DNA from 3 places in the Iodobacter ciconiae genome. Region 3 is predicted to be linked to each of the others. Evidence: predicted binding sites of a transcription regulator. Region 3 holds the regulator's gene; each other region holds the start of a gene.
What was found. The regulator FNR, encoded in region 3, switches genes on or off when oxygen is low (the NO sensors DNR and NnrR bind a similar motif). The targets are predictions, from matches to a motif close to TTGATNNNNATCAA.

Region 1: a site for FNR is predicted at 2,035-2,048, ahead of EJO50_RS13665 (phosphoketolase family protein). Genes of this name have one in related genera too.
Region 2: a site for FNR is predicted at 2,382-2,395, ahead of pflB (formate C-acetyltransferase). Genes of this name have one in related genera too.

The regions. Positions count from the first base shown of each region.
Region 1 is NZ_CP034433.1:3,108,389-3,112,566, forward strand. Features, by position in the region: gene EJO50_RS13650 (hypothetical protein) at 1-75, opposite strand, end outside; gene EJO50_RS13655 (TerD family protein) at 75-656, opposite strand; gene EJO50_RS13660 (VWA domain-containing protein) at 726-1,475, opposite strand; gene EJO50_RS13665 (phosphoketolase family protein) at 2,137-4,178, shown strand, end outside.
Region 2 is NZ_CP034433.1:1,241,099-1,245,276, forward strand. Features, by position in the region: gene pflB (formate C-acetyltransferase) at 1-2,241, opposite strand, end outside; gene EJO50_RS05500 (peptide chain release factor 3) at 2,505-4,094, opposite strand.
Region 3 is NZ_CP034433.1:1,605,362-1,609,539, forward strand. Features, by position in the region: gene hemN (oxygen-independent coproporphyrinogen III oxidase) at 1-1,199, opposite strand, end outside; gene fnr (fumarate/nitrate reduction transcriptional regulator Fnr) at 1,332-2,081, shown strand; gene EJO50_RS07035 (hypothetical protein) at 2,089-2,784, shown strand; gene EJO50_RS07040 (DNA translocase FtsK) at 3,002-4,178, shown strand, end outside.

The sequences.
Region 1 (4,178 bases), 1.5 Mb from region 3:
CACAGCTTGCTCCCCAAACAGATCGCGTAAATTGGGCGAAGGCGCGCCAAATAAATCGCGATACTCTGGCATCATCAGCCCTGATAACCAAATAACTGAAAGAAATCAGGTAATTCTTTACCCGGATAGCCCTGGCTTACGTTTTCTACGGTCCAGACCTGATCTTTTTTACGGATACTTGCAAATAAGCAGCCGGTCGAGCCCGCGTCCAGCGCTGCAAGCCTGGCTTCGGCTAATAATTCATTGGTTTGATTATTGAAGATCTGCATTTTTGCATCAGCAACTTCGGCAAAGCTTTGTCCGCGCTCGATAGCTTTATCAATGGTGCCAACAATAGCGATTAAATCACAACTGGCGGGCAGGGCATTAAAGTGAATCAGAATGACTTCATCCGGGCCATTTCCGTCTCCGGTACGATCATCCCCTGCCAAGTGCTCCATAGATGGAGTTTTTTGCTGGCCCCAATAGCAAATATGATCAACTTCGGTGATTTTTCCCATTGGGCCACCACCTGTGCTGCTTAAAGGGAAGCAACTTGCATCTAAGTCATAGCTGCCTTTGCTTGAATTTTTTGGTGGTGACCAGGAAAGCTCAAGGCGGACTGCTTGTAATGGAGTACTGTTTTTGGTGAGCGGTAAGCTACCGCCTTTAGTCATGGGGAGCTTCTTTTATCCTTACCAGGTTTTATTTAATGGTGAGTCGGCAGTTTTATCGCAGCGTTTTGCCTAGTTTTTGTATTCGGCAGGTAATTGCTCAAGCCAGCGTTTAAATTCAGTATCAAAAATACGATCATAGAGCTGGTCTGTTGAAAGGCTGGCTAATTCAGTGAGGCGATGAAATGTGCAGCCTTCAACTTCTGCCGCAGCTTTCTGCATTAAATTAAACTTTACCTTTTTATCCGAGTTTGCACCAATCAATACAACAAAAGTGCCAATTTTGGCCAGCTCATTTAATTGGGAAATAAAGTGGGGTGCCGAGCCCATATCTTCGCCATCTGAAACAAATAATACTAGAAATGCTTCTTTTTTCTCTGCTGTTTTTTTCTTGCCAAAGCTAAACAGACCTTTGAGCATGCCACCAAGAGTCTGCTCCATGGCTTTACTTTTTAATAGTGCCTCGAGTGCTTTTGCATAATCGGTAGAGCCCCATAAAATGGGTTTGGCCCGATTTAAAAAATCAGTACGTATATCGGTTTCGGTATCAACAGAATAGTCACCGGTATCTAGTGCTCTATCTGAAAAACCAATAATCTGAATATTACGGTCCGGGTCAATGACACCGGCTATTGCAAGTGCGGCTGTAAAAAACGGATCAACAATATAGCCTCCACTGGGGAGTTTTTTTGTAAATTCATCTTTAAATGAACCGCTTACATCTGCAAATAGTTTCATATTTATTTTAAAGCCTGGCGGCGCATTCTGTTTTTGTAAGACTAAACGAACTTTGTCTTGCTCTTTTGCCATTGGTAAACTCATACATTGCTCCGGTAGCAGAATGTAAATATGGAGGGGGGAGTGCAGCTGTAATTTAAATTTTGTATAAGGGATGATTGGTTTGTGGGCAGCTGCATCTGTTTAAGGGGCTGCGCTGACATGCGAGTGCTTGGGGAGGTCATTACTTCATACTTACATGGTGGGTGTAAGTTACTGGAGAAGTAAACAAAGAGCAAGTAAGGTATGTAGCTGGTAGGGTGGCAGCTCTGATTTGTTTTCATCGTTATAAAAGACAGGGAGTTTTTTATAAAATTTATTGATTTTAGATAAAAATTCAAAGCTATTTAATTGCTGTAAATAATGATAAATAGTATATTTTGAATTGTTTTAAGGCAATTTATAACCATTTGTTTATGATATAAAACTGTTATTTTTTATAGTGGCTTTAATGTATATTGTTTTACAGGCAACACCATGCGGATAATTACTTATTTGGATTTGGTATTATTTGTTATTCTGCATCTGGATGGAACAGACGCTGCTTACAGCTAGTCCTTTGTGAGTAAGGTAAAAAGCTTATTGTGCTCAACTCCTGATGGGTTTGATTTTTGTCATGCAGCCTTAAATAGTAATCATGTACAGTAAGCCCGAACAGATGAACTCTTAATGATTTACTGATTAGCAACTCTCAACGAGGTGTTCCGTGACTCAACAGCTATCTCTTGCACAAATCGACAAAATGCACGCTTACTGGCGTGCGGCTAACTATCTTTCTGTTGGTCAAATTTATTTGCTGGGTAATCCGCTTCTTCGTGAACCGCTTAAGTTTGCACATATTAAGCCACGTCTGTTAGGCCACTGGGGTACAACACCCGGCCTGAATTTTATTTACGTTCATGCCAATCGCGTTATTAAACAACGTAAAAGCCCGATGATTTATATCACCGGTCCTGGTCATGGCGGCCCGGGTCTGGTGGCAAATACTTATCTGGAAGGCAGCTACGAAGAATTCTATCCACATATCGACCGCACTACCGCCGGTATGCAACGTCTGTTTAAGCAATTTTCTTTCCCGCGCGGCATCCCTTCGCACGTAGCGCCGGAAACCCCGGGTTCGATGCACGAAGGTGGCGAGCTGGGTTATTCGCTTTCACACGCTTTTGGTGCTGCATTTGATAATCCAGATCAAACGGTAATCGCAGTTGTGGGGGATGGTGAAGCTGAAACCGGCCCGTTAGCTGCATCCTGGCACTCCAATAAATACCTGCACCCGGTGAATGACGGTTTTGTTCTGCCTATCTTGCATCTGAATGGTTACAAGATTGCCAATCCAACGCTGTTGTCCCGTATCAGTCATGAAGAAATCAGCAAAATGTTTGAAGGCTTTGGTTACAAGCCTCACTTTGTTGAACTGAAGACCGAAACATTCAATGAAAAAGACGAGTCATTTACCGAGATCCACCAGAAAATGGCTTCGACCATGGATCTGTGTATGGCTGAGCTGGATGCGATTCGTGCTAAGGCTCAGGCTGAAATGGATGCCGGCCAGCCGATTACCCGTCCGCGTTACCCAATGATTGTGATGCGTACGCCTAAGGGCTGGACTGGCCCGAAAGAAATTAAAGGCAAGAAAGTTGAAGATTACTGGCGCAGCCATCAAGTGCCGTTTTCTGATATCGATGAAGAAAACGTTCACAATCTAGAAAACTGGATGAAGAGCTATCGTCCGGAAGAGTTATTCAATACCGATGGATCGTTCAAGCCTGAGCTGGCCGAATTAGCACCGGAAGGCGCGTTGCGCATGGGTTCTAACCCGGTTGTGCATGGACAGGAATCTAAAGACCTGCGTATGCCGGATTTCCGTAAATACGCGGTTACTTTTGATAAGCCAGGTACTGTGAACGTTGAAGCCACCCGCGTGATGGGTAAGTTCCTGCGCGATGTGATGGATGAGAACGAAGAGCAAAAGAATTTCCGTATCTTCGGGCCGGATGAAACCGCATCCAACCGCTGGAACGATGTTTTCGATGTATCGGGCAAAACTTGGTTTGCTGATTACCTTGAAGCGGATAAAACCAACGATTTTCTGGCGCAAGATGGTCGCGTGATGGAAATTCTGTCCGAGCATACCTGCCAGGGCTGGCTGGAAGCATACAACCTGACCGGTCGTCATGGCTTCTTTAGCTGCTACGAAGCGTTTATCCACGTGATTGATTCGATGTTTAACCAGCATGCAAAATGGCTGAAAACAACACGCACCATCAACTGGCGTAAACCGTTGCCATCGCTGAACTACCTGCTTACATCGCACGTATGGCGTCAGGATCACAACGGTTTCAGTCATCAGGATCCGGGTTTCCTTGATCATGTGATCAACAAACGTGCAGAAGTGATCCGCGTTTACCTGCCAGCAGATGCCAACACCCTGCTCAGCGTAACTGATCATGTATTACGTAGCCGTCACTATGTAAACGTAGTGGTTGCCGGTAAGCAGCCAGCACTGCAATACCTGACCATGGATCAAGCGATCACCCATTGTACTAAGGGTCTGGGTATCTGGGACTGGGCGTCTAATGATCAAGATGGTGAGCCGGATGTCGTGATGGCTTGCGCGGGTGAAGTGCCGACCATGGAAGCTTTGGCTGCAACTGATCTGCTGCGCCAGCATTTCCCTGATCTGAAAATCCGCTTTGTAAACGTGTGTGATCTGATGACCTTGCAGCCGGAAAAAGAGCACTCACATGG
Region 2 (4,178 bases), 360 kb from region 3:
GGCATAGCCAGAAACACGCACGGTCAGTTGTGGGTAGTTTTCCGGATTATCCATTGCATCGAGCAGGGTGTCACGGTTTAGAACATTCATATTCAGATGGAAGAGTTGATCCATGGTTTGATCAATCGCATCTTTATCCAGGCAGGCAGAACACTCTTCGCCGTGTGGTCCGAATAAGCCATCAATTGAAGCTGCCAGGGTTTTAACGCGGTCTGTATCGTTGTGACCCAGAGCATCAGGGGTCATGGATGCTGTCCATGACACACCATCCAGTGCGGCTTCGTAAGGAATTTTCGATACCGAGAAGCCTGCTGCGATAAAGCCATTGGTATCACGGCCGTTCATTGGGTTAGCACCTGGTGAGAATGGCGCGCCTGCACGGCGGCCGTCTGGTGTGTTACCTGTTTTTTTGCCGTAAACCACGTTAGATGTAATGGTCAGTACCGATTGAGTAGGCATTGAGTCGCGGTAGAACACAGGCTGAGCTTTAATCTTGCTCATAAATGATTCGGTCAGCCACACTGCAATATCATCCACACGGTCATCATTGTTGCCATAAGCCGGGTAATCACCTTCGATCTTGTAATCGACTGCAATACCTTTTTCATTACGCACAACACTTACCTTTGCATGTTTGATGGCAGAGAGTGAATCTGCAGCCACTGACAAGCCGGCAATACCGCAGGCCATGGTGCGCAGAATGTCACGGTCGTGCAGAGCCATTTCAATGCGCTCGTACGAATACTTATCGTGCATATAGTGGATGGAGTTCAGCGCAGTGACGTATGTTTTTGCCAGCCAGTCCAGCATTACATCGTATTTAGCCATTACTTCATCGTAATCAAGTACATCGCCTTTGATTGGTTCAAAACCATTAGCAACGACCTTGCCGGTTTTTTCATCTACACCACCATTGATCGCATAAAGCATGGCTTTGGCAAGGTTAACCCGTGCGCCAAAGAATTGCATTTGCTTACCGACAGCCATGGCTGAAACACAACATGCAATGGCGTAATCGTCACCCCATTTAGGTTTCATCAGGTCATCATTTTCATACTGGATGGCCGAGGTATCAATCGATACTTTCGCGCAGAACTCTTTAAAGCCTTGCGGGAAAGACGTTGACCACAATACAGTCAGATTAGGCTCTGGAGCTGGTCCGAGGTTGTACAGGGTGTGTAGAACACGGAAGCTGGTTTTGCTAACCAGAGTACGGCCATCAAGGCTTGTTCCACCGATTGACTCAGTTACCCAGGTCGGGTCGCCAGAGAACAGATCATCGTATTCCGGTGTGCGCAGGAAGCGGATAATGCGCAATTTCATGACCATATGGTCAATCATTTCCTGAGCTTGTGACTCGGTAATGCGGCCCTCAATCAGATCGCGTTCGATATATACGTCAAGGAAGGTTGAAGTACGGCCAATTGACATTGCCGCGCCGTTTTGTTCTTTTGTGGCAGCAAGGTAACCAAAGTACAGCCACTGGATGGCTTCCTGAGCAGTGGTCGCAGGCTTGGAAATATCAAAGCCGTAGGATTTTGCCATTTGCTTAAGTTCGCCCAGTGCTTTGATTTGCTCGGACAATTCTTCACGCAGGCGAATGACTGATTCGGTAAACGGAACGTCATTGAGTTCGGTTTTTTCGCGTTTTTTGTCGTTAATCAGGAAATCAACGCCGTACAAAGCCACACGACGATAGTCACCAATGATACGGCCACGGCCATATGAATCTGGCAAACCGGTGATTACGCCCGAGCTGCGGCATGCCATGATTTCTGGGGTGTAAGCATCAAATACACCCATATTGTGATCTTTACGATATTTGGTAAAAATATCAATAATTTGCGGGTTCATTTCAAAGTGGTAGGCTTCAAGGCCGTTTTGTACCATGCGCAAACCGCCGTTCGGCATAATAGCGCGACGCAGTGGTTTGTCAGTTTGAACACCAACGATGGTTTCCAGATCTTTATTAATATAGCCAGGGTCATGCGCAGTAATCGACGCGCCAACATGGGTCGATACTTCCAGTACACCACGTTTACGTTCTTCTTTTAACTGAATGGATAATTCAGTCCAAAGTTGAGTGGTGCGCTCAGTTGGGCCTGCGAGGAAGCTATCATCACCTAAGTAAGGCGTGTAATTGAGTTGGATAAAGCCGCGAGTGTCGACTCTATCTTGCCACTCGCCTGCTTTAAACCCGCGCCAAGCGTCAAGTTGAAGATGGTTTTCTGGTGCGTTCATAGCTGATGCTCCTAGTAGGCCTCAAGACCCTGTTGCCTGCATGTCTTATAAAGGACACGTTTTTAAAAATTTAATCTGTTTGAGTGCGGATAGTGTCGCCTTCAATGCATTCATCCTAGTCTGATCTTTGACGCAAAAACTTAATATAAATCAAATTCTTTGTTTTGTAGTTTGTATAGAGTTGGCTACTTTTGCCCGAGTTAGATAGAGCATAAAATAGGAAAAAAAACAGCGTCATATTGTGACGCTGCCAGGTTGAATATTTACAATGTAACGGCGTGCTCACGGGTTGCGTGAAACACAATTTTAGGCCACCTCTCCTGAGTGAGCTGCAGGTTCACCCTGCTGGTTGCGAGGTAGGCAAGGCTGTTTGCAGCATCACGTCCCAGATTATTGACCAGCTGCCCTTCAAAATCGTCGAGCATTTTTGCGTCTTCACAGCTTACCCAGCGTGCGGTGTAAATGGTGGTCGATTCAAACACCGCTTCTACACCGTACTCGTTAGCAAGGCGCGAGGCAACGACCTCAAACTGCAGCACCCCTACAGCCCCCAGAATCAGGTCCGAGCCATTGAGTGGCTTAAATACCTGCACTGCGCCTTCTTCACCCAGCTGTTGCAAGCCTTTTTGCAGTTGCTTGATTTTTAGCGGGTTTTTGATGCGCACAATGCGGAACATTTCAGGGGCAAAATAAGGAATACCGGTAAAGGCGAGTAATTCACCCTCGGAGAAAGAATCACCAATCTGGATGTTGCCATGATTGGGCAGGCCAATAATATCGCCAGCGTAGGCTTCTTCTACCTGCTCACGGCCTTGCGCCATAAAGGTCACGACCGAGTTGGCGGCAATTTCGCGGTTAAGCCGCAAATGCCTGAATTTCATGCCACGGGTAAATTCGCCCGAACACACACGAAGAAAGGCAATCCGGTCACGGTGTTTTGGATCCATATTGGCTTGAATCTTAAACACAAAGGCAGAGAATTTTTCTTCGGTCGGGCTGATGGTACGCACGGTGGCATTGGCATCCCCCGGTGAGGGAGCCCAGTCAACCAGTGCATTTAATATTTCGCGAATCCCGAAGTTATTAATGGCTGAGCCAAAGAAGACAGGGGTTAGATCACCTGATAAAAACTCTTCCAGCACAAAAGGGTGCGAAGCGCCGCGTACGAGCTCCAGCTCCATACGGGTGTTTTCGATTTCTAGCGGGAATAATTCATCAAGGCGTGGGTTATTTAAGCCTTCAATGATTTCCACTTCATCCAGCGGGCCTTTGCCGGGGGTGAACAGCAGTACGGTATCGGTCAGAATACTGTACACACCACGGAAAGTTTTACCCATGCCGATTGGCCAGGTAATGGGCGCGCAACGGATTTCCAGCACGCTTTCTACTTCGTCTAAAAGCTCGAGCGAATCGCGTACTTCGCGGTCAAGCTTGTTCATCAGCGTAATAATCGGCGTATTACGCAGGCGGCAGACATTCAAAAGCTTGATGGTTTGCGCTTCCACGCCTTTGGCCGCATCAATTACCATTAAGGCGCTGTCTACGGCGGTGAGTACGCGGTAAGTATCTTCGGAGAAATCCTGGTGGCCCGGGGTATCAAGCAGATTGACCACGTGATCACGGTAGTCAAATTGCATGACACTGGATGCGACCGAAATACCTCGTTGCTTTTCGATATCCATCCAGTCGGAAGTGGCGAACTTGCCGCCTTTTTTTCCTTTAACCGTACCGGCGTTTTGAATTGCACCCGAGAAATAAAGCAGCTTTTCGGTGAGTGTCGTTTTACCCGCATCAGGGTGGGAGATAATGGCGAAGGTGCGGCGACGGCCTACTTCGCGTGCTAAATCAGTCATGTAAAGGGCTACAAAAAAGCAAAGGAGGGATTTTACGTTAATTACGGGGGATAAGCACGGATCACGCAGGCAGATTCTTGCTCC
Region 3 (4,178 bases):
ACTTCAACTGACCGAAAACCAAGTTCGAACTGGCACATAAGTGATTGAATTACCGAGCCACGTAAAAAATCATCGTGCCCCATTAACAAACCGCGATCAACAGGCAAGCGGTCCGCATCTAAATACTGATAATACGTATCTAAATCTTTTACATTTTGCGCAAAACAATTGGCGACTTTGCCAATTGCCGACACACCAAAAGCCATCAGGTCACAATCGGCGTGAGTAGAATAACCCTGGAAATTACGATGCAATTGCCCGCGTCTCTGAGCAATAGCCAAAGCATCATCAGGTAGGGAGAAATGATCCATGCCAATATATACATAACCTGCAGCCAGTAGCTGATTCACACTGCTTTGCAGAATATCGAGTTTACCCTCAGTTGAGGGTAATTGCCCAGCATCAATCCGTCTTTGCGGCATAAACCGTTCGGGCAAATGAGCATAACTATACAAGGCCAGCCGATCAGGCCGTAAGGTGAGCACCTTCTCTATAGTTTGATACATGCTGGCCTGGCTTTGATGTGGCAAACCATAGATAAGATCAATGCTTACCGATTTAAAACCATTTGCTCTGGCAGCATCAATCACAATACGCGTTTCTTCTTCACTTTGCACACGGTTAACCGCCTGCTGAACTTCTAAATTAAAATCCTGGATCCCTACGCTCATACGGTTAAAACCAATACTTCCTAGATGCGCTACTGTCGCTGCACTCACCTTGCGAGGGTCAATTTCAATCGAAAACTCACCGTCAGCCTTTAAATCGAAATGGGTGCGAATCCCCTCCATTAACCTGCTCAATTGCAAGTCATTCAAAAACGTAGGTGTCCCGCCGCCAAAATGCAACTGGGAAACCGTGCCACGCTTAGTTAATAATGCCGACTGTAACTTTACCTCTTTAAGGAGATAATCGAGGTATTGATCTGCTTTACTTTGATCCTTGGTGATCACTTTATTACAGGCGCAGTAATAGCAGATAGTATTGCAAAATGGCAGGTGAAAATACAGGGAAAGGGGCTTGATCCGAGTGCCCGGCTGTTGTTGCAGTACACTTTGCTCGTAAGTATGTGCATCCATTACAGCAAATCGATCCGCAGTGGGGTAGGATGTGTACCTTGGGCCTTTCCCATTGTGCTGGCTAATTAAATTTCGATCAAAATCAAGTGGCTGTAATACAGCAACATTATCCTGGAGCATCCTAGTTTCATCCTTTTTATTGTATCGGTGCAGCTTGCCCAGATTCATTTTTCATAACCTTGATCGATATCAAAGTCTACACAAGAAATTGTGCTTACTACGTGATATCGAGAACATGAATTGAAACGCCTCATGACAACGACATCTCACATCCCATTACGTGATCTTAGCCTTAAGCATCTTCGCCAAAGCTGTATCAATTGCAGCTTGCGTGAGTTATGCCTGCCGATCGGTCTTTCAGCGGAAGAAATGCGCGAGCTTGATGCCTTAATTACTCAAGCCAAACCCATCAAGCGGGGTGAGGCTCTCTACCGCGCTGGTGAGCCTTTTCGCTCCCTTTACGCGATCCGCCTGGGCTTTTTCAAAGCCAGTGTCATTTCAGAAGATGGCCGCGAACAGGTAACAGGTTTTCATATGGCAGGTGAGCTAATGGGCATGGATGCTATCAGCTCTGATCTGCACACTTGCGATGCCATTGCTCTGGAAGACAGCGAAGTTTGCGAGTTGCCCTTCTCTGATATGGAAGAATTAAGTCGCCGCATCCCGGTCTTGCAACATCATTTTTATAAACTCATGAGCCGTGAGATTGTCCGTGATCATGGCGTAATGTTGTTACTCGGCAACATGAAGGCAGAAGAGCGCATCGCCGCCTTCTTACTGAACCTGTCACAGCGTTTTGCAATTCGTGGCTATTCTGCCAGCAGTTTTCATTTACGGATGACACGGGAAGAAATCGGCAGTTATCTGGGATTAAAACTAGAAACCGTAAGCCGCTCACTTTCCAAGTTTCAAGAGAATGGCCTGATTAAAGTACAGAACCGCCTGATTGAAATTATTGACTCCGATGCGCTAAAGCAACTCATCAATAACAGCCAACAATAAGCCTCCCATGACCCTTTTAAATGGCCCAGTTCTGTTTTTAGCCCCTGCGGCCATTTTAGAGTCATTGCAATCCCGGCTTACTCCTTTACAACTACCACAACTCATGCTGCTCCCGCTCGATATGCAGGCAAAGATTCCTGCACTCGCCATAAAAGGTCTGCTTATTTCTGCCGGACATCAAAACTTAGAAGATTATTTACACTGTGCACGCTGGGCCGAAACACAAGGCTGGCATCATATTGATCTGTCCCTCACTGGAGAACCTCAGTATGCCACCCAGCTAGGCTGGATGATTGCAGCCAGTGGCACACAGGCCGCACTGAAAGTCGCCGCACCACTTATCGACGCTCTGGCACCAGCAGGACGCAATAGCTGGCTTCATGCCGGAGGTGCGGGTGCAGCAAGCTTTCTGGCGCTATTGCAACACGCTATGATGCAACCACTTATTGAGAGCTGGAAAATCATCTCCCCCGATGGCAAGCCCTCTTCTAAAGTAGATTTAAATGCATTCGCTAAATTACAGGCCACGCAATCACAGGAAATTGCCGCGCTTTGCAAAGCATATTCAGTATTAGCAAACAACAGAAGCCATCAAGCCTTCCATCATCAGCTTACCCTGTTTGATCTGGCTGAGAACCAGGAACCTGCTGCTGCGCTGGCCCAGCTATTAATACAACTTTTAAATTGCAAAAATCAACCATAAACAAATCAATATCTGTCCCATATAAACGCCAATCAAATAAGCTAAATCACAGGCATTCGCATACAAAATGCCCGCCCTATATAGAACGGGTGTGCTTTTAACTCGTACCACCACGACAAGTTACACCAAGCTCTGGCCTTTTTGCTGATTGGCGTTCTTCCCAAGGAAGCGGATAATGCCGAGTCTGCTTATTTTTGCTGTCTTGGATTTGTAAAACATGTCAATTCGATTCATATCCCGAATCAATCACTTATTGCAAACAGCCCGTTTAGCCTGGCTTTGCCCTGCGTTTATTTTGATCGCACTGTTAGGCTTTAACCGTCATATTGCCCTCGCCGCCTGGTTGTGCGCATTTTTTGCTTTAGAGCGAGCCTGGAAACAGCAAAAGCAGTCTGCAACTGAATACCTTGGTTTCACTGTTGCGCTCAGCACGTTAGCAGCAGGGCAAAGCTTATTAAGCTATTCAGCCATTTTATCAGCGCTCTTATTTGCCATTGGTTTGGGCTTGGGTGTTCCGCTTTGGCGCCAGGCCCCCTGGAGTGTCATTCTGGAAAAAACGGGCTTGGCGATAGAAACCGGTGCGAAAGCTATTATTGATAGTATCAAGGCCCAGTTTGATCCCGTGCATCTGGATGAAACTGAAGAGCCCGCAGAAGAGGATTGGGATGAATCTATTGGCTCTCCGGCGGTGTCTACTTTACCAGCAGTAAAAACACCAGAACACGATAGAGCCACGCCCACCGCCCCTGCCATGCCCATTGTGGCAAGACGCCCGGTAGTCAATCTGCTTAAATCTGCCTCTCTTAAATCTATTGAAACAACAACGCAAAACTCACAAGCTATTTGCCGGGAGGAGCTCTTCTCTCACCTTAAAAGCCAGCCTGCCACCACCGCTGCCCCCCCTTTGCCACTCATTGATTTACCGCAAATTAAACAGCACTTGCAAAGTGATCACAGGGTAAAACGCCATATCGAGCAGCCACCTCCTGCGGCGCCAGCGGCTTTACCCCTCATTGCCAGTGAAGAAATTCATCAGCGTTTACTGCATATTCATGGTAAAGCCCCCGAAGCTGCACCAGTGACTGGCCGCAGCCCCAAAACCAACAATAATATTAAATCCAGCCCGCGCCTATTTCAGCTAGAGACTAAACCCGAACCAGCTCCACGCATTGAGCCTACTTTAAATGAAGACCCACCAAGTGCTGCTACGAGACCAGCCCTTGCCAAGATACGGATCGAGCCTTCTGCTGAAACAACCTGGGAGCCCGGTGAAACCATCACCTTACAGCCCATTATTGAGTCTGAGGTGATCGAATCCACCATCTCCGAGCCCTTTCCAGAATTACCCGAGCCACGCCTTGAATTACCCAAAGCAAAAGTTGCCGCCTACCCGG